DNA from 2 places in the Arthrobacter sp. Y3225209 genome. Region 2 is predicted to be linked to the other one. Evidence: predicted binding sites of a transcription regulator. Region 2 holds the regulator's gene; the other holds the start of a gene.
What was found. Region 2 encodes HspR, which represses chaperone genes until heat shock. Its sites were predicted from a motif close to AAGTTGAGTCNNNNNGACTCAACTT; they were not measured.
Positions count from the first base shown of each region.

Region 1 (14,615 bases), on a different contig from region 2:
AGCTCATTCTGTCGAGGCCGAGGTAGCGGTACCCGCCCGTGACATCCGGGCCGGGCCCGGCGATGCGCCGGGCGAACCGCTCCGCCGACGCCGGATCGTCGCGTTGGGCCGCAAGATAGGCCGCGGCCAGCTCGGCCTGCCGGTACCGGCCTTCCCAGCCCAGGCCCGAGGCTTCCACCATGCCGATCATCAGCAGGTTGGCGGCCTGCCGGCTGAAGATGTTCAGGTACAGCGACGGTGACGGTCCGGTCCAGCCCAGCAGCTGTGGATCCAGGAACGGATAGTCCAGCAGGTACCCCGTGGACAGCAGGATCAGGTCATACTCCCCCGATGTGCCGTCCCGGAAGTGCACCGTGTGCCCGTCCAGCCGGTCTATGTCCGCCCGGACCCGGAGATCGCCGTGTCCCAGGTGGTGCAGCACCAGGGAGTTCACGACCGGGTGCGACTCGTAGATACGGTAATCCGGCTTCGGAAATCCGTACCGCTGCGGATCCCCGGTGAACATGCGCAGGAGCCGCTTGTCCAGGAACTGTTTCAGGGGGCGCGGCAGTGGCCGGCCCTGGTTGAGGGTGTCCGTCGGCCGGCCGAAAACATACTTGGGCACGAAGTAATAACCGCGGCGGACACTGATATCAACGGCGGCTGCGTGATGCACGGCGTCCACCGCTATGTCGCAGCCGCTGTTGCCTGCCCCGACTATCAGTACCCGCTTCCCGGCCAGCTCAGTTGCCCGCTTGTAGGCCGCGGAATGAAGGATCTCGCCGGCAAACTGTCCGGCGAAACGCGGAACCGACGGAGTGTGCAGTGTTCCGGATGCGACCATCACCGCGCTGAACCTGCCGCTTCCGGGCCCGTCGGGACCGTCCCAGCTGACGGTCCAGGCATCCCCTGACGGTACTGCGGACGTGACCGCTGTGCCGAAGCGGATTCGGTGGCTCAGCCCGAAGTGCTCGGCATAGGCAGTGAAGTAGGCCTTCAGGTGCCTATGCCCGGGATAGTCCGGGGTTCCCTCCGGCATCGGGAACTCGCTGAACTGGGTGGTGGACTTGGAGGAGATCAGATGCGCGGACTCATAGACCGTGCTGGCCGGATTCCCGATGTTCCAGAGCCCGCCGACCTCGGTGTGGCGTTCGAAGCCCACAAAGTCGAGTCCCTGTTTTGCCAGTGCACGCATGGCCGCAAGGCCGCTGGGCCCGGCGCCGATAACGGCAACCGGAAGCGCCGTATGTGTTGTATTGGATTCGGAAGACACTTCTACCTGTTTCTGTGATCTGCATCACCATTGATGCTGACCGAACGCTACCGAACCTGTCCCGCGGCCGCCAACCAACGCGCCGAATGTGACGAACTCCGGGTACGCAAATGCCCCGGCGGATATCCGCCGGGGCATTTGCCAGCCGTTACCCGACGAGCTCTGTCGCCGGTTGGGACCGTAGGTTACTGGACGTCGTCATCAACCCAGTCGAAGGTCTTGGTGACGGCCTTCTTCCACAGGCGCATCTGGCGCTGCCGCTCGGAATCTTCCATCTGCGGGCTCCAGCGCTTGCCTTCATCCCAGTTCTGGGAGAGTTCCTCGGTGTCATTCCAGAATCCGACGGCCAGGCCGGCGGCGTAGGCGGCACCCAGCGCGGTGGTTTCAATGACCTTCGGGCGGACAACGTCCACGCCGAGGATGTCGGCCTGGAACTGCATGAGCTCATCATTGGCCACCATGCCGCCGTCAACGCGCAGTTCGGTCAGCGGAACACCGGAGTCAGCGTTCACGGCGTCAAGAACCTCGCGGGTCTGGAAGGCGGTGGCCTCCAGGGCGGCGCGTGCAATGTGGTTCTTGTTCACGTAACGGGTCAGGCCAACGATGGCGCCGCGGGCGTCGGAGCGCCAGTACGGTGCAAAGAGGCCGGAGAATGCCGGGACGATGTACACGCCGCCGTTATCCTCCACCTTGCGGGCCAGTTCTTCGATTTCCGGAGCGCTGTCGATCATGCCCAGGTTGTCCCGCAGCCACTGGATCAGGGACCCGGTAACCGCAATGGAGCCTTCCAGCGCGTAGACCGGCTTGGCGTCACCCAGCTGGTAGGCAACCGTGGTGATCAGGCCGTTCTCCGAACGGACAATTTCCTCGCCCGTGTTGAAGATCAGGAAGCAGCCCGTGCCGTAGGTGTTCTTCGCAGCACCCTTGGTGAAGGCTGCCTGGCCGAAGGTCGCGGCCTGCTGGTCACCCAGGATGCCGGCCACCGGGGTTTCGCGCAGCAGCTGCGAACCGGCCACCTGGCCGTACACCTCGGAGGAGGAACGGATTTCCGGCATCATGGACTTCGGCACGCCGAATTCCCGAAGGATGTCCTCATCCCAGGTCAGGGTTTCCAGGTTCATGAACAGCGTGCGGGACGCGTTGGTCACATCGGTGATGTGGACACCGCCGTCGGGTCCGCCGGTCAGGTTCCAGACGATCCAGGAATCCGTGTTGCCGAAGATGAGGTCCCCCGCCTCGGCCCGCTCCCGGGCCCCTTCGACATTGTCCAGGATCCACTTGATCTTTGTGCCGGAGAAGTACGTTGCCAGCGGCAGGCCAACGGTGTCCTTGAAGCGGTCCAGGCCGCCGTCCTTGGCCAATTCGTTGACGATCGGCTGGGTCCGGGTGTCCTGCCAGACAATGGCGTTGTACACCGGCTCGCCGGTCTTGCGGTCCCAGACAACGGCGGTTTCGCGCTGGTTGGTGATGCCCACCGCCGCGATGTCGTGCCGGGTCAGGTTTGCCTTGGACAGCGCGGTGCCGACAACCTCGCGCACATTGGTCCAGATTTCCTGCGGATCGTGCTCCACCCATCCGGCGTGCGGGAAGATCTGCTCGTGTTCCTTCTGCCCGGTGGAAACAATGCTTCCGTCATGGTCGAACACGATAGCCCGGCTGCTGGTGGTGCCCTGGTCGATGGCGATGATGTACCTGGGATTGTCAGGCATTGGTTCTGCTCCTTGAGTGGGGGTTTAGACGTATGGCCGGGCTGCGGCCGTGTGGGTTACAGCGGAAGGACGGGAAGGGGGATCTGGGCCCCCAGCAGGCCGCCCAGGGCGCCGCCGATGAGCGGACCGACAACCGGAACCCAGGAGTAGGACCAGTCGCTGTTGCCCTTGTTGCGGATGGGCAGCAGGGCGTGGACGATGCGGGGTCCGAGGTCACGTGCAGGGTTGATGGCGTAGCCGGTGGGGCCGCCGAGGGAGGCACCGATACCGAGAACGACCAGCGCGACGGCCAGCGGGCCGAGGCCCGACGGGGTACCTGCAAAGGCGACGATGGTGAAGACGAGGACAAACGTGCCCACGACCTCGGTGACAACGTTCCATCCGTAGGAGCGGATGGCCGGGCCGGTCGAGAAAACGCCCAGGATGTTGGCGGCGTCGGGTTCGTCGTCGAACTGCTTTTTGTACGCGAGCCAGGCGACAAAGGCGCCGATCATCGCGCCGACCATCTGTCCGGCGAAGTACACCAGCGTTGAGGCAAAGGAAACTTCGACACCGGGGGCATACTCGTCGGCGCCGCTTGCCCACAGGCCCACGGTGACGGCGGGGTTGATGTGCGCGCCGGAAATGGCGGCAGCGTAGACACCGGCAAATACACCGATTGCCCAACCAAAGTTGACCATCAGGAAGCCGCCGCCGGCTCCCTTCGTCTTGGCCAGGGCCACGTTGGCAACAACGCCGCAGCCGAGAATAATGAGAATGGCGGTACCCGCCAGCTCACTGATGAAAACTTCACCCAGAGTCACCATCGACTCCTCCGATCATTCGTATCTGTCCACAACCCAAGCGGGTGTGCGGACTCTTGGTTTCTATGCAACCAATCTTTTGCAAGAAGCGCCATTACCTTAGCCGACCTGTTTGTCGGCGCGCCAATCTTAGGGGGATGAAACAGGTAGTCAGGGCAGGATTTCAGCGCTGTGCCCCTGCCTCGGTAAAGTCGTCCTATGCAGCCGGCACCGAAAATCCCGCTCAATAACGGCGTCCTTATGGACCAGGTTGGCTTCGGCACCTACAAGGTGCCGTCCCAGGATGCGGCCGGACTGTGCCGTGAGGCCCTCACCGCCGGGTACCGCCATGTGGACACCGCGGCCCTGTACGGCAACGAAGCGGGCGTGGGTGAGGCTGTCCGTGGCTTCGTGGCGGACGGCGGTGCCAAGCGCAGCGATGTGTTTGTCACGTCGAAGGTCTGGAACAACGATCAGGGCTACGACACCACTCTGCAGGCCTTCGATGCTTCGATGTCCCGGCTGGGCCTGGACTACTTGGATCTCTACCTCATCCACTGGCCATGCCCTCAGCGCGGCGAGTATGTGAACACGTACCGGGCGCTCGAGGAGCTCTACGCTTCCGGCCGGGTCCGCGCCATCGGGGTCTCCAACTTCCAGCCCGCCCACCTCGAGCAGCTGCTGGAGGCAACAGGTATTGTTCCTGCGGTCAACCAGATTGAACTGCATCCCTGGCTGCAGCAGGACCAACTGCGCAGCCTGCATCAGCGGCTGGGTATTCAGACCGTGGCATGGAGCCCGCTCGGCCGCGGCGCCGTCCTGGCGGATCCGGTGGTTCTGCGGATTGCGGCGGAGCTGAACCGGACCCCTGCCCAGGTGATCCTGCGCTGGCACCTGGATTCGGGAAACGTGGTGATCCCCAAGGCCAGCACGCCGGAGCGGATCGCGGGCAATCTGGATGTTTTCTCCTTCGAACTCTCCGATGAACAGCGAGCCGCCATTGACGGCCTGGACCGTGGGCAGCGCTCGGGATCCCACCCGGACGAGGTCAACTGATGCCGGGCACCACGGCGGACCCGGCGTCGCATGCCGTCCCCGTGCAGCTCTCCCGGACAGCTGAGGCCCGCCCGATCACAGTTGCCGGAACGGCGCAGCGGTGCTGGGACTTCGCCCCTGCGGATACCGGCGCCGCAGGCAGTGCCGGGGACGACGCCGGCTTCCCTCCGGTTTTTATGGTCCACGGCTTTCGCGGCGACCACCACGGCCTGCTCCGTATTGTGGAGGCCCTCCCCCGCCACCGCGTACTCGTACCCGATCTGCCCGGCTTCGGCGAAGGCAGCCCGCTGCCCGGCCGGCATGATGTGCCGGCCTACGCCGGATTTGTCCGCACGGCCCTGGCGGAACTGGGCCTGGGCGCGGAAACGGTTCTGCTCGGGCACTCATTCGGATCCATCATCGCCTCCCGCGTTGCCGCCGAGTCCCCGGAGCTGATCAGCGAGCTGGTGCTGGTAAACCCCATCTGCGAGCCTGCCCTCGAAGGACCGAAGGCCATAACCAGCAAGGCTGCGGAGCTGTATTACCGGGCGGCAGCGGCGCTGCCGGAGAAACCGGGCATGGCGCTGCTGCGCAGTCCGCTGATTGTCCGCGGCATGAGCATGCTGATGGCCAAGACCAGGGAACCGGGGCTGCGCCGGTGGATCCACGGCCAGCACGATGCCTACTTCAGCGCCTTCGCCAACCGCACCGTGGTCCTTGATGCGTTCCGGGCGTCCATCTCCGAAACGGTGCGGGATGTGGCGGCCCGGCTTTCCATGCCCGTGCTGCTGGTGGCCGCTGAACTGGATGACATCGGTTCGGTTCGCGGGCAGCAGCATCTGGCCCGGACCATCCCGGATGCCGAACTGGTGATGCTGCCCGGCGTGGGGCACCTGGTGCACTACGAAAAGCCGAACGAAGCGGCGGCGGCCATCGAGGATTTCCTGGCCCGGAGGCATTCATGAGGATGCGGTTGGCGGTGGACGCCCGGTTCACCCGCACCGACCACCATGACGGCATCAGCCGGTACGGCGCCAGCCTGATCCGGGCGGTCAGCGAGCATGCCGACGTGCTGATGCTGATTTCGGACGAGCGCCAGCTGGCGCTGCTGCCGGATCTGCCGTGGGTGAAGATCAACAGCCCGATCTCCCCTGCCGAGCTCTTCGTAGCGCTCCGGGTTAACCGGCTGGGGGCTGACGCCGTTTTCTCGCCGATGCAGACCATGGGCAGCTGGGGGCGCAGGTATCCGCTGATTCTCACCCTGCACGATCTGATCTATTACCAGAACCCCACGCCCCCGGGGTTCCTGCCGCTGCCCGTGCGCGGACTGTGGCGCCTGTACCACCTGGCGTACTGGCCGCAACGGCTGCTGCTGAACCGCGCCGATGTTGTGGCCACCATCAGCGAAACCACCCGCGGCCTGATGGCCCGGCACCGGCTCACGCGCCGTCCGGTCAGGATGGTGGCCAACGCGCCGCAGGAGGGTTCGACGCCGAGGAACCCGGATGCCCCGGTGGAGAAGTCCCTGCTGTATATGGGCTCGTTTATGCCGTACAAAAACGTGGAAACCGTCATCCGGGGCATGGAGCACCTGCCGGGCTTCACGCTGCATCTGCTGAGCCGGATCAGTGACGAACGGCGTGCCGAACTGGAGGCGCTGGTACCGGCCGGCGCCCGGGTCCGGTTCCACAACGGCGTCAGCGATGAGGACTATGACCGGCTGCTGCGCCGGGCAACGGCCCTGGTCACGCTGTCCAGGGCCGAGGGCTACGGTCTGCCGGTCATCGAGGCGATGGCGGTAGGCACTCCCGTGGTGGCGAGCGACATTCCGATTTTCCGGGAGGTTTCGGGCGGCGCGGCACTGCTGGTGGACCCGGACTCCCCTGCCGGATTCGCGGACGCGGTACGTGCCCTGGCCGAGCCGGACCGGTGGCGAAAGGCGTCCGACGCCGGTGTCCGGCGGGCGAACGATTACGGCTGGGACGTCTCTGCCCGCCAGCTCATGGCAGCGGCCGGGGAGGCTGTCCGCCTGTTCCCCGGCCGCCGCCGTCGTCCTTAGTCCCTCGTCCGTAGTCCCTCGTCCGTAGTCCCTCGCCAGCTGCCCTGCTGCTCAGCCCAGGTTGACGATCATCTTGCCCTTGTTGGCGCCCTTCATCAGGTCAATGAAGGCCTGGGGCGCATTTTCGAGGCCGTCCACGAAGGTTTCGTCATAGCTGACCGCGCCTTCCTGCAGCCACGTGGCCATTTGGGTGTTGAACTCGTCCACATACCGGCTGTAGCTGCCCACAATGAATCCGCGCAGGGTGATTTCCTTGCCGATGGCGAGGGCCAGGTTGCGGGGGCCGGAGGCGGCGCCCTTGTCGTTGTACTGGGAAATCGCACCGCACATGGCCACCCGGCCGCCCTTGTTCATCACCGAGAGTGCGGCTTCAAGGTGCTCGCCTCCCACGTTGTCGAAGTAGACGTCAATGCCGTCCGCACCGGCGGCCTGCTTCAGCGAGTCCTTCACGGGACCGTCGTGGTAGTTGAAGGCCTCGTCGAAGCCGAGGTCAAGCAGGCGCTGGACTTTTTCCGCCGAACCGGCGCTGCCAATGACCTTCTTTGCTCCCATGACCTTCGCGATCTGGCCGACCAGTGAGCCAACGGCGCCGGCTGCCCCGGAGACGAACACCACGTCCCCTTCCCGAAACTCGGCCACCTTGGTCAGGCCGATGTAGGCGGTTTCACCCGGCATGCCGAGCACACCCAGATACGCACTGGCCGGGGCCAGATCGGTATCGATGACACGTGCACGGGCCCCGTCCAGGACTGCGTAGTCGCGCCAGCCGAGCCAGTGCACCACCTTGTCGCCGGGCTTGTGCGCGTCCGAGCGGGATTCCACCACTTCACCGATGGCTCCGCCTTCCAGCGGGGCGTCGAGCTTAAAGGGCGGGACGTAGGATTTCACGTCGTTCATGCGCCCGCGCATGTAGGGGTCCACGGACATGTGCAGGTTGCGCACAAGCACCTGCCCGTCCTGCAGTTCCGGGACCGGCACCTCGGTGAGGCGGAAGTTCTCTTCCGACGGCCACCCCGTGGGGCGGGAAGCAAGGTGGATTTCGCGGCCGGTTTCGGGGTACGTGCTCATCAATTGAACCTAACTGTTGGGATGGATGGTGCGGATGGTCTTACCGTGACGGTGCCTCATGGTCCTTCACCACCGCCTGCCGCAGTGCCGAATTCACCTTCGCCAGCGTGTCCTGCAGGCTGCGCAGTTCCTCCGGGTCGAGGCCGGCAGCCGCCGCAACGCGGTCAGGAAGGTCCCGGGACTTCTGTTCCAGGGCGCGGCCTGCAGCAGTGAGGTGGACCCGGACCCGTCGTTCGTCCTCGACGGCGCGGTGGCGCTGCACCAGTGCTGCCGCTTCCAGGCGTTTAATCAGCGGCGAGAGTGTGCCCGAGTCCAGTTCCAACGCCTGCCCCAGGTCCCGGACGCTTTGCCCGTCCTGTTCCCAGAGCAGGGTCATCACGAGGAACTGCGGGTAGGTGAGGTTCAGTTCCTCGAGCATGGGCCGGTACAGGGACGTGGCCGCACGGGAGGCGGAGTACAGCGAAAAGCACACCTGACGCTGCAGTGATTCGTTCATCCGCCCACCCTAGGACACGATTCAATTGTGCACAACCAAGTGGTGCACCAACCGTGGGTGCACCACAGCTGTGCCGGACATACTTCCGGGACCGGCCGTTGGTTCCCGGCTACAGCAGGCTCCGGCGCATAGGCTGTGCGGATGCACTCCCCTACAGTTCCGGTCACCGATTACCGCCGCACCGCCAGCCGCCGGCCCTGGGCCGGCCTGCCCGCGCCCGTCCGGCAGGAACTGACGGACCTGCTGGGCGGCAGCGTCACGTCCGTACGGCCGGCCGGCGGAGGGTTTACGCCGGGATTCGCCGCAGTGCTCTCCCACGGCGAAGGGCGCAGCATTTTCGTGAAGGCGGCACCGGCGTCGGACGCGTTTGTCTACCCCGCCTACGCACGGGAGGCCCAGGTGGCCCCGCTCCTGCCTCCGGACATGCCGGCGCCCCGCCTGCTGGGTACCCGCACCGTCACCGCCGCGGACACGGACTGGCTTCTCCTGGCCTACGAGGCCGTGGACGGAACAATGCCCGGGCACCCGTGGACCGGGACGGACCTCGCCGCGATAGAGGCATCCTGCACCGCATCAATCCGTCTTCTGTCGAACTTCCCGGGGCACCTCTCCAGCAGCCCGGTTTCACAGGACATCACCGCGGTTCCGTCCCCGTTCCAGGCTGTGGCCGACGGCGGGGCGGCGCCCTGGTTCCTGCCGTCCCTCACCGCCGGTGATGCCCGCCGCCTGCAGGAGCTGTGGGAGCTCAGCCCGGAAGCCCTGGCCGGGGACTCCGTGCTGCACGGTGACCTTCGGCCGGACAATATCCTGCTGCGCTCGGGCAAGGCCCTGTTCTGTGACTGGAACTTCCTGGGCACCGGTGCGGCGTGGATCGACTGGGTGGGGGTGCTGCCCTACGCGCGCGGCGGCGGTCTCGACGTCGATTCCTGGCTAACGCGGTCCGCGCTCACCCGCGGGGTTCCGCCCGAGCATATCGATGCATTCCTGGCGGCACTGCTGGCCTACATGATCCATTCCGGATGCCAGCCGGACGTCGAGTCGAGCCCGCAACTGCGCAGCCACGGGCGGCACACTGCACAGCTGATCCACGCCTGGACCTTAAGCCGGTGGGCACAGAAATAACACTTGGCACTCTAGCCATGAGAGTGCTAATCTCTTTTCGCAAGTTGAGTGACACTGACTCAACTTTGAAACCGGATACCGCTTGTCTCAAGCGATCGAATGGAGGAGTTGATTTCTTATGGCTATGAAGTTTGATCCGTTCCAGGAACTCGACCGGATGGCACAGGCCCTGCGCGGGGAAGGTTCCCTGCGCGGCATGCCCATGGACCTCTACCGGCAGGGCGACCACTACATTCTTGCGGCCGATCTCCCGGGCATCGACCCCGGATCCATCGACGTCGACGTTGACGGCCAGCTCCTGACCATCCGTGCCCAGCGCACGCTGCACGGCGCTGACGGGGTGAAGTGGCTGACCCGGGAACGTGAAAGCGGATCCTTCCTGCGCCAGCTGAACCTGGGACAGGGCATCGACACCGAGAGGATTGCCGCCAGCTACGAGAACGGCGTCCTGAGCGTGACCATTCCGGTGAGCGAGAAAGCCAAGCCGCGCAAGATTGCCGTCCAGGCGCCGGCGGATGGCGCGGTAATCCAGCAGGACGAACAGCGTGAGGCGGTATCCGCCTAGCGGCACGGACGCAAGAGGGAACGCCCGTCCGGCGGGCGGGACACCGATAGGCGCCAAGGGGTCCGGGAATATCTCCCGGGCCCCTTTTTTGCCTGCCGCAGGCGGTGGCCAATGTCACCGGCAGCGGATTCGGGCACGGCCTCCGGATGGCGGGATACTGGGTGTTAATCGGCTTTTTCTCCACGGGAAAGAGGGATGACGTTGCGAATGCCCACCATCAACCGTCCGGGCTGGATGATCCACGGCGTGCCCCGCGGGCTCCTGGGCCGGCTCTCCCGGCTGGGTACCGCAGCCCAGCTCTCGCTGCTGTCCCTGCTGGGTGCGGCAGCGGTGCTGCTGGAACTGTTGTAGCCGTGGGCCCGGGTTAGAGGACGTCTATTCCGTCGACCCGTACGTAAACAGGATCTCCGGTACGCCTGGCAGATGCTGCGGCTTTGGTGGAGCGCAGGGCAGCCGTAACGGCCGGTGCCGCCGCATAGGGGAAGAAAAGCAGTGTGCGGAAGCGGCCGCCTGCCCCGCCGAGCTGGCCGTCCCGGACCTCCCGTGCCTCCGTACCCGTTCCCGCTTCCGCCAGCGGCGCCGGTCCCACGGTTCGCGTACCGTCCGGCAGCCCCAGCCGTGCAATGAAGGCATCGAGGCCTTCCCTGGACCCGGTCAGTTCCGCATAGCGGACGGCAGGGGGCAGCCCGAGTTCGCGCCGCAGTTCCAGCTCCCGTTCGGCTGCGCCGGCCGGGTCCCAGCGCAGCAGGTGTCCCACGGTGGTGCTGTCATCGGCGGTGGCCACCACCAGTCCCTTTTCGCCAGCCGGCCGCACCAGTGCCGCAGCACTGAACCAGCGGCGCAGCGTATCCTCGCCGGCCCGCAGCGATTCGCGGGAAAGCATCGCGTTGCCGTCCAGCAGGATGGCTGCAGCGTAGCCGCCCGGCGCCACCGGCTCCGCGCCGGGCGTGGCAACCACCAGTGCCGGGGCATCGGGAATCTCGGCACGGACGTGGTCTCCGGCCGATGAGATCACCGTGGTGGAGGGAAACGCGCGGCCCAGCTCTTCGGCTGTGCGTCCTGCCCCCGCAGTGGAGCCGCGCAGGTGCACTCCCCCGCAGTTGCTGCAGTGCCACATAGGCTCCGGCCGGCCACACCAGCGGCAGGCCGGAGTACCGTTGCGACTGGCCAGCCCCAACGGGCCCGAGCAGTTCCGGCACCGCGCCGGTTCCCGGCAGTCCTGGCAGGACAGTGCCGGCGAAAAGCCGGTGCGTGCCACCTGGACCAGCACCGGACCGCGGGTCAGCCCGTCCTGTGCCGCTTTCCAGGCGGTGTGCGGTATCCGTGCCCTGGCAGCCAGCGGGTCCCGCTCCATGGTGAAGGAATCGGCGGTGCTGACCACCCGGGGCGCCGAGGCACGCACCGTGGAGCGCTCCGCAGCAATCCCTGCGGCCCAGCCGCTGGCCACCAGCCGCTGGGCCTCCGTGCTGCGCGAATGCGATGCCAGGAGCAATGCTGCCCCCTCCAGCTCGGCCCGCAGCAGCAGCACATCACGGGCATGCTGATAGGGTGCCCGCTGTTCGGCATGCAGATCATCGGCGTCGTCCCAGATCACGGCCAGTCCCAGATCCACCACCGGAGCATACGCGGCGGAACGGGTGCCGATAGCCACCCGGACATCCCCGTGCAGCAGCTGCAGGAAACTGCGGTAGCGCGGGGTGGGGCCGTCTTCGGCGGTGAGCCGGACGAAGGCGTCGGCGCCTATCCGGGCGGTGAGCGCCGTTTGCAGCCGGGCAAGATCCTTGTTGTCGGGCACCACCACCACGGCGCCCCGGCCGGAGATCAGCGTGGACCGGACCGCTTCGGCCACTTCAGCGGGCCAGTCGCGCGGGCCGTAGCCGCCCAGCGAGGAGAGTACGGCGCGCGGACTGTGCCCGGCGGCAAGATGGGTCAGGAAGCGGGGACCGTGCGGATACCGCGCAAACGGGTTGACGCCGGCGCCCTCCGGGCCGGGCAGGACATCTTCCGTTCCGCCCGGAACCCCGGCCGGAGGCTCCCCCGCCCGGGTCTGCAGCCGGGCCTCGGGGGTGAACTCCTTATCCACCCTGGCGGCCCGGGGCGGGATGGCCACTCGCAGTACGTCATGCACGGTGCCGGCATAGCGGGCGGCAACTGCTTCGGCCAGGCGCAGGATCCGGGGGGTCAGTACAGGCTGGGGGGAAATAACCTTTCCCAGCGGCATCAGCCGCGCGGTGGTATCCGCTTCGGCGGCACGTTCGGTGATGAAGCCCGGCAGTTCCTGGCCTCCGAACCGAACCTTCACGCGTGCTCCCGGCACGGCATCCCGGTCGAGTTCGTCAGGAACCAGATAGTCGAACGGCCGGTCCAGGTGCGGCAGCGGCGAGTCCAGCAGCACGCGGGCAATCGGGAGCACTGGTGCAGCCCGGGCCTTGCCTACGGGCTTGGCCGACGGCGCGAAGCCGTGCAGCAGGGAAAGCTGCACGGCTTCATCGGAGCGATCCGCGGCCATGGCGGTACTACACGTTGAAGTAGCTGCGGAGGTCCTCGACCTTGTCCTTGCGCTCCCAGGTGAAGCCTTCATCCTCGCGGCCGAAGTGGCCGTGGGCGGCTGTGCGCTGGTAGATGGGACGCTTCAGGTCCAGTCCGTTGATGATGCCCAGCGGGCGCAGGTCAAAGACTTCCTGCACGGCGTCGGCAATACGGGCCGGGTCCACCGTTTCGGTGCCGAAGGTCTCCACGTAGATACCCACGGGGCGGGCCATGCCGATGGCGTAGGCAATCTGGATTTCCGCGCGCCGGGCCAGGCCGGCGGCCACCACGTTTTTGGCCACCCAGCGCATGGCGTAGGCCGCGGAGCGGTCCACCTTGCTCGGATCCTTGCCGCTGAACGCTCCCCCGCCGTGGCGGGCGAATCCGCCGTAGGTGTCCACAATGATCTTGCGTCCGGTCAGTCCGGCATCCCCCACCGGGCCGCCGATAACAAAGGGACCGCCGGGGTTGATGATGTGCCGGACCTCGGAAATGTCCAGGTCGGTGCCTGCCAGCACCGGGTTGATGACGTGGGCCGCCATGTCGGCGCGCAGCTGCTCAAGATCAAGATCGGCGGCGTGCTGGGTGGAGACCACCACGGAGTCCACGGATACGGGGCGGTCTCCGTCGTAGCCGATGGTGACCTGGGTTTTCCCGTCCGGGCGCAGGTACGGGAGCGTTCCGTCCTTGCGGACTGTGGTGAGCCGCTCCGAGAGACGGTGGGCCAGCCAGATGGGGGTGGGCATCAGGACGGAGGTTTCGTCGCTGGCGTAGCCGAACATGATGCCCTGGTCCCCGGCGCCCTGGGCGTCATAGGGGTCCTCAACCTTGCCGGTGCGGTTCTCCAGTGAGTTGAACACGCCGGAGGCAATTTCCGGGGACTGCTGGCCGATGGAAACGGAAACGCCGCAGCGGGCGCCGTCAAAGCCGTTGGCCGAGGAGTCATAACCGATGTCGAGGATGGTGTCGCGGACCAGCTGCGGGATCTCAACGTATCCCTCGGTGGTCACCTCGCCGGCTACATGGACCAGGCCGGTGGTTACGAGTGTTTCGACGGCTACCCGGGATTCGGGATCAACCTTGAGCAGGCCGTCGAGGATTGCGTCACTGATCTGGTCACAGATTTTGTCCGGGTGGCCTTCAGTGACGGATTCCGAGGTGAAAAGGCGCAGGTTGGACTGCGTCTTGGGAGAGGCGGAAGTAGAAGTCACAGCATTTACTCTACCGGGCGGCCCGGACACTCCCCGAACCGCCCGCATGCGTGCTCAGGTCTGTCAGGGGCGGCGGGCAGCCAGTTCGGCGGCAATCCTTGCAATGATGCGTGCCGAAACCTCGGTTTTGCTGCCGGCCGCGCTTTCCCCGGCGGACCCGGCGGGCTCTGCCGGTGAGAGAATCCTCACCTCGGTCTGGTCCTGGCCGAAGACCAGCGACTTGCCAACCTGGTTCAGGACTAGCAGGTCGCAGCCCTTGCGGGCCAGCTTCCGGCGGCCGTATTCCAGGACATCAGTGGTCGCGTCGCCGGTTTCCGCAGCGAACCCCACGATAAGTGCCGGCGTGGCACCGGTGCCCCGGGCCTGCACGATCTCCTGGAGAATGTCCGGGTTGCGCACCAGCGTGATCACCGGGTCGGCAGTGTCGTCGCTCTTTTTGATCTTGGTCTCCACCACCTTGTCCGGGCGGAAGTCGGCGACGGCGGCAGCCATCACCACGACGTCGGAGTCGGCGGCAGCCTTGTGTACCGCCTCGCGCAGTTCAAGGGCGGTTTCCACCCGCACCAGTTCGACGCCGCCGGGCGCCGGAACCTCCATGTGCGCGGCGATCAGCCGTACCCGGGCACCGGCGGCGAGGGCTGCTTCGGCCAGTGCGGTGCCCTGTTTCCCTGACGAACGGTTGCCCAGGAACCGGACCGGATCCAGGGGCTCACGGGTTCCGCCGGCCGTGACCGTGACGGTAATGCCGGACAGCAGGCCGGAAAGCTCTCCGGCCGAACCGGGGGCC
Region 1 is NZ_JBNHFW010000006.1:2,224-16,838, reverse strand. Features, by position in the region: gene AC5RVB_RS05340 (flavin-containing monooxygenase) at 1-1,252, opposite strand, end outside; gene glpK (glycerol kinase GlpK) at 1,438-2,961, opposite strand; gene AC5RVB_RS05330 (MIP/aquaporin family protein) at 3,018-3,764, opposite strand; gene AC5RVB_RS05325 (aldo/keto reductase) at 3,963-4,799, shown strand; gene AC5RVB_RS05320 (alpha/beta fold hydrolase) at 4,799-5,743, shown strand; gene AC5RVB_RS05315 (glycosyltransferase family 4 protein) at 5,746-6,837, shown strand; gene AC5RVB_RS05310 (NADP-dependent oxidoreductase) at 6,889-7,905, opposite strand; gene AC5RVB_RS05305 (MarR family winged helix-turn-helix transcriptional regulator) at 7,946-8,401, opposite strand; gene AC5RVB_RS05300 (phosphotransferase) at 8,543-9,523, shown strand; gene AC5RVB_RS05295 (Hsp20/alpha crystallin family protein) at 9,642-10,088, shown strand; gene AC5RVB_RS05290 (hypothetical protein) at 10,296-10,439, shown strand; gene AC5RVB_RS05285 (primosomal protein N') at 10,453-12,597, opposite strand; gene metK (methionine adenosyltransferase) at 12,605-13,828, opposite strand; gene coaBC (bifunctional phosphopantothenoylcysteine decarboxylase/phosphopantothenate--cysteine ligase CoaBC) at 13,892-14,615, opposite strand, start outside.
Region 1: a site for HspR is predicted at 9,565-9,589, ahead of AC5RVB_RS05295 (Hsp20/alpha crystallin family protein). Genes of this name have one in related genera too.

Region 2 (14,615 bases):
GCCGGCGCCTGCACCTTCAGCGCGCTGGCCCGTGGCGGGGCGCCGGTTGCGTCCGGAGGCCGTGGCTGCGCCGGCGCTTGTGCGGCGGCCTTCCACGGCGCGGGCCGGACGCTGGGTGCGTGCGCCGTCACCGGCGGCTGCGCGATCATTGCGTTCGCTGCGGTCCATCCGCTCGGGGCGTTCGGCAGAGACGCGGCCGCGTCCGCCGTTGCCGCCGCGTCCGCCGGCGCGGGGGGCGCTGGTGCCGCGGGCGGCGCGCTTGCGCTGGGCGTTGGCGCCGGTGGAACGGCCGCCGCCCTGCTGCGGGGACTTGGCCGCGAGCTGCGCGGCGCGGACGTGCGGGTCCACCACGGCAGCGCGTTCGCCGATGAGCTTGGCGATTGACGGTGAGTTGTGGCTGACCTTTTCAATGGAGACGTCCACACCGGCTGCCTTCATCAGCTTGGACACTTCGCTCTTCTGCTCCGGAAGGGTCAGGGTCACCACGGTGCCGTCGGAACCGGCGCGAGCGGTACGGCCCGAGCGGTGCAGGTACGCCTTGTGTTCCGTGGGCGGATCGATGTGGACCACAAGCTCCACGTCATCCACGTGCACGCCGCGGGCGGCGACGTCAGTGGCGACCAGGACGCGGACATCGCCGGAAGCGAATTCGGCCAGGTTCCGGTCACGGGCGTTCTGGGACAGGTTGCCGTGGAGATCCACCGTGGGGATGCCGCTGTCCGTAAGGAACTTGGCCATCTTGCGGGCGTGGTGCTTGGTGCGCATGAACATGATGCGGCGGCCCTGGCCGGAGGCCAGTTCCTTGACCAGCAGCTTCTTGGCGGTCTGGTCCTGGACCAGCAGCACGTGGTGTTCCATGGTGGTGACTGCGGCCTGCGGGTCATCCACGGAGTGCGTCAGCGGGTTGGACAGGTAGCGGCGGACGAGCTTGTCCACGCCGTTGTCCAGGGTGGCGGAGAAGAGCATACGCTGGCCCTTTTCCGGGGTGCGGTCCAGCAGTCGCTGGACCACCGGAAGGAAGCCGAGATCGGCCATGTGGTCGGCCTCGTCCAGCACGGTGATTTCCACGGACTCGAGGCTGATGACCTTCTGCTTCATCAGGTCTTCGAGCCGGCCGGGGCAGGCGATGACGATGTCGACGCCGGCCTTCAGCGCCTTTTCCTGGCGCTGCTGGGAGACGCCGCCGTAGATCACGGTGGTGTTCAGGCCCAGTTCCTTGGCCAGCGGTTCGATCACGTTGTTGATCTGGGTGGCCAGCTCGCGGGTCGGTGCCAGGACCAGGCCCAGCGGGCGGTTGGGCCGGCGGCGGTAGGCGGCTTCGGCGTCGGCCAGCCGGGCAACCAGCGGGAGCGAGAATGCGAGGGTCTTGCCCGAGCCGGTGCGGCCGCGGCCCAGGACGTCGCGTCCCTTGAGGGTGTCCGGGAGGGTCTCCACCTGAATGGGGAAAGGCTCGGCAATTCCGGCAGCGGCGAGGGAGGAAACAAGCGCCTTGGGCACGCCAAGGGCAGCAAAAGTAGTCATTAAAAGACAGGCAACTTTCGGTAAGTGGCCCCCAACGCCGTTTGGGCCGGGGGTTCGCCGAAGAAAAGTCAGACAGTGTCTACCGCACTAACAGGCGGGACAAAAGAAAGCGTTCATCGACGCAGGCTGGACTGCTTACACACACGGTTTTTACGCCGTGGCAGGACCAACATCTCCCACCAGCTTACCTGCTGGGGGGAAGTTTCCTAATTCGACGGCCAGCCGCAGTGAACTTTGGGGGCACGCCAGCCGATAGCATTAAGGGTAATGACTACTGAACCAGCCCTGCCCGACGCCACCGACACCGCTGACACCGAGGACCGGCATTTCCGCTCACCTGTCTCGTTTGTCCGCCGCGGCTCCCGGTTGCAGGGCCGGCGCCAGCAGGCGTGGGATGAACTTTCGGACCGCTTCGTGGTGGACGTGCCGCGTGATGAAGCAGACACCTCCGTGCACCCGGACTATGTCTTCGACGCCACGGCCGAGTTTGGCCGCACCGCTCCCCTCGTCGTCGAGATCGGGTCCGGCCTTGGCGAGGCAGTCACGCACGCTGCCGAGGCAAATCCGGACAAGGACTTCCTGGCCGTGGAGGTCTATCTGCCGGGTCTGGCGCAGACGCTGCAGCGGATCGGGCAGAAGGGCCTGACCAACGTGCGGGTGGTCCAGGCCAACGCGCCGGAGGTGCTGACCACCATGCTGCCCGCCGGGTCCGTTGACGAGGTCTGGGTATTCTTCCCGGACCCCTGGCACAAGACCCGCCACCACAAGCGGCGCCTGGTCAAGGAATCCTTCGCCGAACTGGTGGCGCGGGTCCTGGTTCCCGGTGGCACGTGGCGCCTGGCCACGGACTGGTCCGACTACGCCGTGCAGATGCGCGAGGTCCTCGATGCCTCTTCCCTGTTCGGGAACCTGCACGCCGGTGAGCGGGCCGGGGCGGACAGCCCGCTGACGCGGGTCCGCCGGGAAGGTCTGGAAAACAAGGCCCCGGAGGACGACGTCGATGAGCGCGGTGGGTGGGCCCCCCGCTTTGAGGGCCGCACGCTCACCAGCTTCGAGAACAAGGCGCACCAGGCAGGCCGGCTCATCTTCGACCTCGCCTACCGGCGCGTCTAGCGGCGCCTAGCCCGGCTCCCCCGCGGGTACGGCCGGGTTTACGGCGGCCACCGCGTCCGCATAGCGTCCCTCCGTTTCGGCAAAACGAAGGAATTTCACGGCGTCGACCAGGATTTCCCGGGCGTCGGGCTGTGCCTCGAGCAGGGCCATGACTTCGTCGGCGAAATCGTCGAGCGGGAGGTAGCGCTCGTTCACCGACCCGCCGGGCATCAACTCGGTCTGCACCGCCGGCGGCACCAGCTCAATCACCTGGACCGGGGTATCTGCCAGCTGCAGGCGGATGGTTTCGGTGAACCGGTGGATAAAGGCCTTCGTGCCGTTGTAGGTGGGCGTGGACATCAGCGGTGTGTGGGCCAGACCTGACGAAACAGTAATGATCGCGGCCTCCTCCCGGGTCTGCAGCTGCCCGATGAATGCTGCCATCAGGTGCAGGGGTCCGTTGATGTTCGTGTTCACCATCCGCTCGGCGCGGGCCAGGAACCCACCGTCGTGGACGTCCTCCGGTGCCATGATTCCCGCCATGGCGATCAGGACATTCAGCTCCGGATACCGTTCCAGCACCGCATCCCGGGCCGCCGGCACGGAGTCCGGGTCCGTGGTGTCAATAACCACGGTACCGAAGCCGTGATCGGCAGCGAGCTCTGCCAGGACGTCGGTCCGCCGCCCGCCGATGATGACTTTGTTGCCGGCAGCCTGCAGGCGGAGGGCCAGCGCGAGGCCGATGCCGGAGGTGGCGCCGGGAATGAAGATGGTGTTTCCGTAAATGTTCATGCTCCAAGTCTTGGCCGGGCGGCCGACGGGCGGCAGAGGAGCGTTTGTCGTAGGATTCCCGGTCCCTGTATGGAACGGCTGCGGTGGATCATGATGGAGCCATGGACCGCGCCGCACTCGCCGATTTCCTGAAGTCCCGCCGGGACGCACTGCTGCCCGAAGACGTGGGACTCTCCCCCGGCCTGCGGCGCCGGGTCTCCGGGCTGCGCCGGGATGAGGTTGCCCTCCTGGCGGGCATGTCGGTTGATTACTACACCCGGTTGGAGCAGGCACGCGGCCCCCAGCCGTCGGAGCAGCTGCTGGGCTCCCTGGCACGGGCCCTGCGGCTCAGTTATGACGAGCGGGACTACGTGTTCCGTCTGGCGGATCGGAATCCTCCGCTTCGGACCTTCCCGGATACCCACGTGACGCCCGCCCTCCTGCGGGTGCTGGACCGGCTGGAGGATACGCCGGCCCTCATCCTTTCCGCGCTTGGGGAAACGCTGGCCCAGAACCGGCTCGCCAAGTTGCTGTTGGGCGACCATTCGCGGTTTACCGGCCACGCCCGCAGCAGCGTTTACCGCTGGTTTACGGACCCCGCCGAACGCAGCATCTATCCGGCAGGTGACCAGGAACGGCAGGGCCGGGCGCAGGTTGCCGGGTTGCGGGTCGCCGTTTCCGGCAACACTGCGGGAGCACGGGACGTGGTTGAGGCGCTGCTGCACCGCTCCCGGGAGTTTGACCGGATCTGGAAGTCCCACGCGGTGGCCACCCGTTTCGCCGACCATAAAACACTCCTGCATCCTGAGCTGGGCGAAATCGAGGTGGACTGCCAGACGCTGTACAGCGAGGATCGCGGGCAGGCGCTGCTGGTGCTGACCGCGCCCCCACGCAGTGAAGGGGCACAAAAGCTCGGCCTGCTCGCCGTCATTGGCCAGCAGCGGTTCACGCCGGATCGCTGATACCCTGCCCGGCCCCGCTGGTGTCTCCGGGTGGCCTGCTGTGCAAGGGTGACGGCTTTTACCGCCGGCTCTGCCGACGCCGGTTTGCCCCAGCCGTACCGGCCGCAGGAAACTGGGGGTACGGGCGGCAGCAAGCCGTCCGCCGTCCAGAAGGAATTCCCCCATGCATGAACCGAGCGATCCGCGCGTCGGCCTGTACATCGACTTCGACAACATTGTGATCTCCCGCTACCAGCAGCTGCACGGCCGCAACGCGTTCCAACGTGACGGGATCCGCAACTTCGACAAGACCAGCAGGGACGCGGATCCGGAGGTCGCTGCCCGGCTCGCCGCGGCCACCGTGGACTTCAACGCCATCATCGACTTCGCCGCGTCCTTCGGCACCCTGGTGGTTAACCGTGCCTACGCGGACTGGTCCGTGCCGGTCAATGCCAGCTACCAGCGCCAGCTGATGTCCCGGGCCGTGGACCTCACGCAGCTTTTTACCACCACCACCCGGGGCACCAAGAACGGCGCCGACATCCGCCTCGCCGTGGACGTCGTCGAGGACCTTTTCCGCCTGCCTGACCTCACGCACATCATTATTGTGGCCGGGGATTCGGACTACATTGCCCTGGCACAGAAGTCGAAGCGCCTTGGCCGGTTTGTTGTAGGCATTGGTGTCGCCGGGTCCACCAGCACCTCCCTGGCCGCGGCCTGTGACGAATTCGAAGACTATGATTCCCTGCCCGGCATTGTGAAGGCGGAGGCAGCACAGGCCGCTCCGGGATCATCACCATCCCCGGCTGAGGCCGCGATGGACCAGACCCCCAGCAAGGCGCGCAAGCTCACCGTAGTGCCCATGTTCTCGCACACCGAGGATGCCCGTTTCGAGGAACCGGACGTCGCCGAGGACATTGATCCGCGGACGCTCGCCACGGAACTGCTGGTCCGGGCGCTGAAGATCGGCCATGCCAAGGGCGATGACGAATGGCTGAACACCGGCACGGTGAAGAACCAGATGCGGCGGATGGACCCGTCCTTCAACGAGAAGCCGCTTGGCTTCCGTTCCTTTACCGACTTCCTTTCCTCACACAGTGACCTGGTGGAACTGGACGACGACGGCCCGCAGCGGCTCATCCGGCTTCGGCCGGACGCCGGCGCCCGGGAATAGCAGCCGGCCCGGCCGGGGTGGGCCTGCAGCCTTTGCCGGTCCGGCAACGGGGTTTGCAGCCCGGCCTCCGGGCGACGCATGCTTCAAGGTATGGAACCGACTCAAGATCCCGCCGCCACACCGGACCCGGCAACCGTTCAGGAAGACTGGGACCAGCGATACGCCGGCCGGGATGCGCTGTGGAGCGGTGAGCCCAATGGCGCACTTCTCACCGAGGTTGCCGGCATGGCTCCGGGGCGGGTGCTCGACGTGGGCTGCGGCGAGGGCGCGGATGCGCTGTGGCTGGCGGCCCGGGGCTGGGACGTCACTGCACTGGACGTTTCACGTGTAGCGCTGGACCGGGCCGCCCGTCAGGCCGCCCAGCGGTCCCTGCAGGTGACGTGGCTGCACTCAGGCCTGGTTGAAGCGGACCTTCCGGCCGGAGGCTTCGATCTGGTCTCGGCCCAGTATCCGGCGCTGCTGCGCACGGGGAATAATGCCGCCGAGCAGGCGCTGTTGCATGCGGTCGCCCCCGGCGGTGTCCTTCTGGTGGTGCATCATGCGATGCCCGCCGTTCATGAACCGCAGGACCAGGCTCCCGTCGACATGCGCGCCTACGTCCTGCCCGGCGATATTGCTGCCGCCCTGGACGGGGACTGGGCGGTGGAGGTGAATGAGACCCGCCCCCGGAGCGTCACGGCCGGCGCCGGAGCGCACCACGTCGAGGATGTGGTCCTGCGGGCACGGCGCCTGCGCTGACCCGTCGGCCCGCTACGCCCTGGCGGTCACCTCACAGCAGGGACATGCTGCCCTTCAGGCAGCACCGGACCCAAGGTGCAGGGTTACGGTGTCACCGGCCCGCAGCATCCCGGTGCGCAGCACATGGGCCTGCAGGCCGAGTTCGGCCCGGTGATGCGCACCCAGCACCTTCAGTGCCTTCGCCCCCGCATCGACGCCGGCCTGGGGCTGGTCGACCATAACGCAGCGCGGCATGCCCGGCCCCAGCTGCAGGAGCACCTCCGGGCCCAGGGCCAGTTCGGCACCTATCCAGGCGTCCTCGGTGAATACCCGCTCCGGACCGGTATCAATGATGATGTTGGCCCGGAAGCGGCGCTCGTCCACCTGTGCGCCGGTGAGGTCGTCCAGGGCGGCAAGGGAAGATGTGGTTAGCAGGTGCAGCGGAGTTTCGTCATGGTGCTGCACCGTGGTTTCAGGCTGCACGCGAAGCTCGCGGCCCAGGGCTGAGCTCAGGGCAGTGGATGCCGCCGGCTCATCGACCCGGTAGGACCGCCCATCGGGGCCGGTCAGCAGCGGCACGCCGTCCTCCGCGGTGCTGGAGGACCATTGCATCAGACCGGGCACCAGCCGGAAGCGGCGGGTGCGCTTGCCGCTGGCAATCCCGCCGTCGTTCGTATAAACCGCCCAGCGGCGGTCATCACGCAGGCCTCGCCGGGTGACCTCGACGGCGGCCAGCGCCTCGCCTGCGGTTGATTTGACCGGGTAGCGGTACAGCGCGCGCACGGTACCGACCGGACTTCCCATCTGTCGCATCCGGGCATCATCTCATGCCGCGCGGGGTGGTGCTGCGAACGTGCTGCAGGCCCTCAGAGCGACTGGATGTAGCCTTCTTCGGCGTAGTTCCGGTCCGCAGACTTGCCGGCCGGCAGTGCGCGGAGCCTGCCGCTGCGCTGCATCAGGGACACAAGCCCCAGCTGCTGCACCGAGCCCGGAGCCGCCGGCGGCCGCTGCCCGCGGCTCAGGGTCACCACATCGCCGGCCCGGCCGGCCGCGAAGACACGGCTGCGGTCCGAGGTGTGGCGGCGGGCAGTCTCCAGCTCGGAGGAAAGCTCGCTGACCCGCTGCCGCAGCCCGGTGACCTGGTTCTGCAGCTCCATGATCCGTTTGATTCCCTCCAGCGAGACACCCTCCTGGGAGAGTTTCTGGACCTCGCGGAGCAACTCGATATCCCGTTGGGAATACCGGCGCGACCGCCCGGGCGCCCGGCTGGGCCGGACTATTCCGAGCCGGTCATATTGCCGGAGGGTCTGCGGATGCATCTCCGCGAGCTCAGCGGCAACGGAGATCACAAAAATAGGCGCGTTGACGTCTATGCCCATTGTTCCTCCTTCACTGCTGGTTGAAATCCTAACCCCGGCGGGTCAATCCGCCGGGGAGCCGGCTAGAGCCGCGCCTTGGCGGCGAGCCCGGCCCGGGGGTCCTCACCCTTGGTGGCCTCGGCAAACGCCTCCACCGCGGCCTGGGCCTCTTTGTTCAGCCGTGAGGGCACGGCGACGTCCACGGTGACCAGCAGGTCGCCGTTGCCCTTGGACGTGTGCACGCCGCGGCCCTTGACCCTCAGTGTCCGGCCGGACGGCGTACCGGCGGGTACCTTCAGGCGCACGGTATCTGAGGTCAGCGTGGGTACCTCAATGGTGGCGCCCAGTGCGGCCTCCGGGAAGGACACCGGAACGTGGATCCGGATGTTGTTGCCGTCGCGGACAAAAAAGTCGTGCGGGGTGACATGCACGGTGACCATCAGGTCCCCGGCACCGGCGGCGCCGGGCTGTCCCTTGCCGCGCACACGGATCTTCTGTCCGTCCTTGACGCCGGCCGGAACCCGGACCTCCACTACTTCTCCGCTGGGTTCGCGGAGGCCGATCACGGTGCCGTTAATGGACCCCGCGAAGGAGATGGTGGTGCTGGCTGTCCGGTCCGCGCCTTTGCTGGGCGGCGGGGCGCCGAAGCCTCCGCCACCGAAACCGCCGCCGCCGAAGAGGTCGGCGAACTCCGGCGGGATGTTGCTGCCGCCGGCGTTGAACGTGGTCCGCCGGCCGCCGCCGCGGGCGGTCTGGCCGAACAGGTCCCCGAAGATATCCTCGAATCCTGCGCCGCCTGCTCCGCCGCCGCCCGGGGCACCGCCTGCAGAGAATCTGGCACCGCTGCCCATTGCGCGGATGGCATCATACTGCTGGCGTTCCTCTGCGTCGGAGAGCACCGAGTATGCCTCGGAGAGATCCTTGAACATCCGCTCCGCGTTGGCGTCACCCTGGTTCTGATCAGGATGGTATTTCCGTGCCAGCTTGCGGTAGGCCTTTTTGATGTCGGCGTCTGACGCATCCTTGGGAACACCCAGAATCTTGTAGAAGTCCTTATCGACCCAATCCTGACTAGCCAATTGGCGTCCCCTTTCTTGTGCACTGATCCCGCGTCGCTGCCGTTTGAGCCGGCCGACGGGCTTACTGCCGGCCCTGCTGCGGGACCTGCCTATGGAAATGTCCGGGGCTGCCTTCAAGGGCAGCCCCGGACACTGTGGAACTACTGTTCCGGAACCGAAACAATCACCTGCGCGGCACGCAGGACCCGGTCGCCGGACTTGTAGCCGGCGCGCAGGATCTGTGTGACCGTATCAAACGTGACATCGGCGCTCTGCTGCTGGATGAGTGCCTCGTGGATATTCGGATCGAACTCCACTCCGGTCTCGTCGATGCGGCTGAGTCCGTACGTCTTCAGCGAGTTTTCCAGCTTGGTGGCGATGGCGGCGAACGGTCCCTCCGCCAGGTCACCGTGCTGGCGTGCGGCATCGATGTCATCCAGGACGGGCATCAGCGTGTTCAGCACACCGATGACTGCCATTTCCCGGGCAACGTCGCGGTCCCGCTCCACCCGCTTGCGGTAGTTCACGTACTCGGCCTGCAGGCGCAGCAGGTCATTGCGCAGTTCCGCGGCTTCGGGCGAACCCGTATCCGCAGGCTGTGCCGGTACGTCAGCGTTGTTCAGGATCTGCTCGGCCTGGGACAGTGCGTCGCCGTCCGGCCCGGCGGCCGGGGAGGAAACGCCCTCCCCGGCTGCCGCTGCATCCTGCTGTGCTGCTTCATCCGGCGCGGACTGGTCCTGGCCGCTGATCGGCTCCTCGCCTTCGGGGGTGTTCCCGTGCTCGTTTCCAGCAGCCATGGTTACTTCTTCTCTTCGTCGTCGACAACCTCGGCGTCAACGATGTCTTCATCGCCTGCACCGCCGGCTGCCGCGCCGTCGCCTGCTGTGCCGTCGGCCGCACCCGGAGCGCCTTCGGCACCCGCAGCGGAAGCCGAAGCGTAGATCGCTTCGCCGAGCTTGGTCTGGGAAGCCTGCAGCTTCTCAAACGCGCTCTTGACCTCGTCGTCGTTCTCGGTGCCTTCGAGCGCCTTCTTCAGCGCGTCGACGTCGCCGCGGACCTCGGTCTTGACGTCTTCGGGCAGCTTGTCGTCATTGTCGGTGAGGAGCTTGTCCACCGAGTAGGCGAGCTGCTCTGCCGAGTTGCGGACGTCGGCTGCCTCGCGGCGCTTCTTGTCCTCCGCAGCGTGCTCTTCGGCTTCACGGACCATCCGGTCAATGTCGTCCTTGGAGAGCGAGGAGCCGCCGGTGATGGTCATCGACTGCTCGGCGCCGGTGCCCTTGTCCTTGGCGGACACGTGCACAATGCCGTTGGCGTCGATGTCGAAGGTGACCTCGATCTGCGGGACACCGCGCGGAGCCGGTGCAATACCGGTCAGCTCGAAGGTGCCCAGCGGCTTGTTGTCCCGGGTGAACTCACGCTCGCCCTGGAAGACCTGGATGGCCACCGAGGGCTGGTTGTCATCAGCCGTGGTGAAGGTTTCGCTCCGCTTGGTGGGGATGGCCGTGTTGCGCTCAATCAGCTTGGTCATCACTCCGCCCTTGGTTTCGATACCCAGGGACAGCGGGGTGACGTCGATGAGGAGCACATCCTTGCGCTCGCCCTTCAGCACACCGGCCTGCAGTGCAGCGCCCACGGCGACGACCTCGTCCGGGTTGACGCCCTTGTTCGGCTCCTTGCCGCCTGCCAGTTCCTTCACCAGTTCGGAAACGGCGGGCATACGGGTGGAACCGCCCACGAGGATGATGTGGTCGATGTCGGAAACCTTGATGCCGGCTTCGGCGATGACGTCATTGAACGGCTTCTTGGTGCGGTCCAGCAGGTCCTTGGTCAGGTCCTGGAACTTGGCACGGGAGAGGTGCTCATCCAGGTGGACCGGGCCTTCGGGAGTGACCGAGAGGTACTGCAGGGAGATGTTGGTGGAGGTGGCGGAGGAGAGTTCCTTCTTGGCCTGCTCCGCGGCTTCCTTCAGGCGCTGCAGGGCGATCTTGTCCTTGGACAGATCCGCACCCTTGGCCTTGGCCTGGCCCAGCAGGTAATCAACAATGCGCTGATCCCAGTCATCGCCACCGAGGCGGTTGTCACCGGAGGTGGCGCGGACCTGGATGGTGGAGAACTCGTCCTCATCCTTGCCGACTTCGAGCAGGGAGACGTCGAACGTACCGCCGCCGAGGTCGAAGACGAGGATCAGTTCATCTTCCTTGCCCTTGTCCAGGCCGTAGGCCAGGGCTGCAGCGGTGGGCTCGTTGACGATGCGCAGCACGTTGAGGCCGGCAATTTCGCCGGCTTCCTTGGTGGCCTGGCGCTCTGCGTCGTTGAAGTAGGCCGGAACGGTGACCACGGCGTCCGTGACCTTTTCACCCAGGTAGGACTCGGCGTCGTTCTTCAGCTTCATCAGGATACGGGCGGAAATTTCCTGGGCGGTGTACTTCTTGCCGTCCACGTCCACGTTCCAGTCAGTGCCCATGTGGCGCTTGACCGAAGCGATGGTGCGGTCAATGTTGTTGACGGCCTGGCGCTTGGCGATTTCACCGACCAGAACCTCGCCGGACTTGGCGAAGGCAACAACGGAGGGTGTGGTGCGGCCGCCTTCGGCGTTGGCGATGACCGTGGGCTCGCCGCCTTCCAGGACCGAGACAACCGAGTTGGTGGTTCCGAGGTCAATACCTACTGCACGTGACATATTTGCTTCCTCTTTCCTTGGAAAAACCCGCATCTTCCGTGACGTCAGCGGACCGGACCCCAGGCGGGGAGCCCCTTCCGACATCGCGGCAGTGCAATTGAGCGTTCTGGACTCAACTCTACTCAGCCCTGATTCTTTGTCAACAAACTTGAGCCTTCCGCACTCAACTTCGCCCGGGGGTCTTGCGTGACACGGTATGACGCCTGCATACCGGCCGTCCGGCGCGGGCGGTAAGGTCCTGCTATGGGTCCCGAAACGTACTCCCACGGCCATCACCGCAGCGTGGTTGCTGCCCACGCGGTCCGCACCGCGAAGGACTGCGCCGCGTACCTGCTGCCCGAACTCCAGCCGGGCATGAGCGTGCTCGACGTCGGCTGCGGGCCGGGAAGCATCACCGCGGATTTCGCGGCATTCACCGCTCCGGGACCCGTGACGGGCCTGGACCAGTCCGAAGACGTGCTGACACAGGCCCGCACCCTGGCTGCCGAACGGGGATTGCAGAACACCACCTTTACGGCCGGAAACGTGTATGACCTGGACTTCCCGGATGAAACCTTTGACGTGGTTCATGCCCACCAGGTGCTGCAGCACCTGATGGACCCGGTGGCAGCCCTGCGCGAAATGCGCCGGGTCACCAAACCGGGCGGCCTGGTGGCAGTGCGAGACGCCGATTTCCACGGCATGAGCTGGTATCCCGCCTCGCCCGCCCTGACGGAATGGATGCAGACCTACCAGCAGATTGCCCGCGGCAACCAGGCCGAACCCGATGCCGGCCGGCACCTGCTCTCCTGGGCGCTGGAGGCCGGGTTCACCGACATCACCCCGTCCTCCTCCAACTGGCTTTACGCCACACCGGAACAGCGTGCGTGGCATGCCGGTTCCTGGTCCGAGCGGGTCCTTCAGTCCGCGTTCGCCGAACAGGCGCTGGAACGCGGTTTGGCGGATCAGGCGGCGCTGGAACGCATCTCGGCCGGCTGGCAGGCGTGGGCGGAGGCGCCGGACGGCTGGTTCCTGATGCCCTGCGGCGAGTTGCTGGCGCGCGCCTAGCCCGCACGTCCATCCGGCTGGGCCCGCGGTTTGTGCGTAGGGTTTAAGCCATGTTCCGCATCCAGACCGTCTGCACGGGAAACATCTGCCGCTCCCCCATGGCCCAGTTCGCCCTCGACCGCGCCCTCACCGGCGCCGGCGCCAGGGTGGCCGTGGATTCCTCCGGCCTCACCGGATGGGAAGCAGGCAAGCCCATGGACACCCGGGCAGCCGCGGAACTGCGGCGGCACGGCTACCCCGACGCCGGGATCTCAGCATTCCGTGCCCGGGAGTTCCAGCCCGAATGGTTCAGCAGCCTCGACCTCATCCTGGCCATGGACTACGGGCATTACCTGGAACTCTCGCTGCAGGCACCCACCGCGGCGGACCGCGCCAAGGTGATGATGCTGCGGGCCTTCGATCCCGCCCTGCAGACCTCCGCGGGCCGCCCCGAACCCTCGCCCGGGCTCAGTATCGAGGACCCCTGGTACGGGAACCGGAAGGACTTTGAAACCGCGTACGCGCTGATCGACGCCGCAGTTCCGGGCGTAGTGGACTACGTGGCGTCCCTGCATGCGCACCGGCCCGAAAGCCGTGATGAGCACTGAGTCTTCGCTACGCACAGCCCCTTCCCCCCTGCTCATCGCCGTTGACGGCTTCTCGGGGGCCGGCAAAACCACCCTGGCCACCGAAGTGGCCGCTGCCCTCAGCAGCCGCGGCTCCGTTCGCCTGTTCCACCTGGAGGACATTTATCCCGGTTGGGACGGGCTGGAATCCGGTATGGCCTATTACCGGGAGCGCATCCTGCGCCCGCTCTCCCGCGGGCTGCCGGCACACTGGCAGGCGTGGGACTGGGATACCGGCCGGCCCGGCGCCGCGCGGGTCACCGAGCCCGCCGACGCCGTCGTTCTCGAAGGCGTCGGGGCAGCCCACCGCGAGGCCCGCGCCCTCCTGGACACCGTTGTGTGGGTGGACGGCGAGGAAGCCGTCCGCAAGCGGTACGCCCTTGACCGCGACGGCAGCACGTATGCCCCGCATTGGGAGCGGTGGGCGGCGCAGGAACGCCGCTGGGCCGCCACCGATGATGTGCCTGCCGCTGCTTCCCTGACCGTGCGGATGGTTGGCGCAGGCGCAAACCCCGCGGCCGCACTCGGCCAGGTGCTGGCACAGCTGTCCGGCGCCGACCCGGCGGGCGCCGCCGGATAGGGTCCGCGCAGACACCCGGAAGGGTTACTGCAGTGTCGCGGTCAGGCGGGCAACGTTGTCGATGTAGCGCTGCCAGACGGGACGGCCCACCCAGTTCTCCAGCAGCAGTTCCTTGGACAAGGCACGGTAAGTGTCCTCGATCCGGCGCATCTGCTCCACGATGGTGCCGTCAAACATCATCACGGATACCTCAAGGTTCAGGGAGAAAGACCGCATGTCCATGTTGCTGGAGCCCAGGACAGCCACCTCGTTGTCGATGGTGAAGTGTTTGGCATGGAGCACCAGCGGCTTGGGGTACTGGTAGATCCGCACCCCCGCTTCCAGCAGCGCCTCGTAGTAGGAGCGCTGGGCGTGGTCCACCAGGAACTGGTCGCCCTGTTCGGAAACGAACAGTTCCACGGCCACTCCGCGCTGGGCAGCCGTGGTCACGGCATACAGCAGGGTGTCGTCGGGGACGAAGTAGGGGCTGGTGATGGAGATCCGGTCGGAGGCCGAATAGATCAGGGAGGCGAAGAGGCGCAGGTTGTTTTCCGTGCTGAAACCGGGACCGCTGGGGACCACCTGGCAGGTGACGTCACCGGGATCGAACGTCCACTCGTACAGGCTCAGTTCCCGTTCCAGGTTCTCATCCGTTTCGGCGTTCCAGTCCGTGGCGAAGACAACGTTGAGTTCATCCACCACCGGCCCTTCCACGCGGGCCATCAGTTCCACCCAGTTGCGTCCGGAACGGCGGTTTTTGGCTTTGTGGTAGGCCGGCTCCACCAGGTTCTGGGACCCGGTGAACCCCACCGCGCCGTCCACCACCAGCAGTTTCCGGTGGTTGCGCAGGTCCGGGCGGCGCCAGTGTCCGCGGAAAGGTTCAATGGGCAGCATCCGCCGCCACTGGATGTCGCTGCTGCGCAGCTCCTTCAGGAGCTTCCGGTAGCCCTTGACCCGCAGCGTGCCGATGTGGTCGAAGAGGAGCCGGACGGTCACCCCGCGGCCCGCTGCCTCTTTCAGTGCATGGAAGAAGTCCCGGGTCACGGCGTCGTACCCCATGATGTAGAACTCCACATGTACGTAGCGGACAGC
Region 2 is NZ_JBNHFW010000005.1:98,972-113,586, reverse strand. Features, by position in the region: gene AC5RVB_RS05180 (DEAD/DEAH box helicase) at 1-1,521, opposite strand, end outside; gene trmB (tRNA (guanosine(46)-N7)-methyltransferase TrmB) at 1,789-2,634, shown strand; gene AC5RVB_RS05170 (SDR family oxidoreductase) at 2,641-3,405, opposite strand; gene AC5RVB_RS05165 (helix-turn-helix transcriptional regulator) at 3,507-4,346, shown strand; gene AC5RVB_RS05160 (NYN domain-containing protein) at 4,510-5,499, shown strand; gene AC5RVB_RS05155 (class I SAM-dependent methyltransferase) at 5,590-6,237, shown strand; gene AC5RVB_RS05150 (MOSC domain-containing protein) at 6,292-7,020, opposite strand; gene AC5RVB_RS05145 (heat shock protein transcriptional repressor HspR) at 7,083-7,595, opposite strand; gene AC5RVB_RS05140 (DnaJ C-terminal domain-containing protein) at 7,658-8,653, opposite strand; gene AC5RVB_RS05135 (nucleotide exchange factor GrpE) at 8,794-9,429, opposite strand; gene dnaK (molecular chaperone DnaK) at 9,432-11,312, opposite strand; gene AC5RVB_RS05125 (methyltransferase domain-containing protein) at 11,556-12,359, shown strand; gene AC5RVB_RS05120 (low molecular weight protein-tyrosine-phosphatase) at 12,410-12,946, shown strand; gene AC5RVB_RS05115 (nucleoside/nucleotide kinase family protein) at 12,936-13,544, shown strand; gene cls (cardiolipin synthase) at 13,569-14,615, opposite strand, start outside.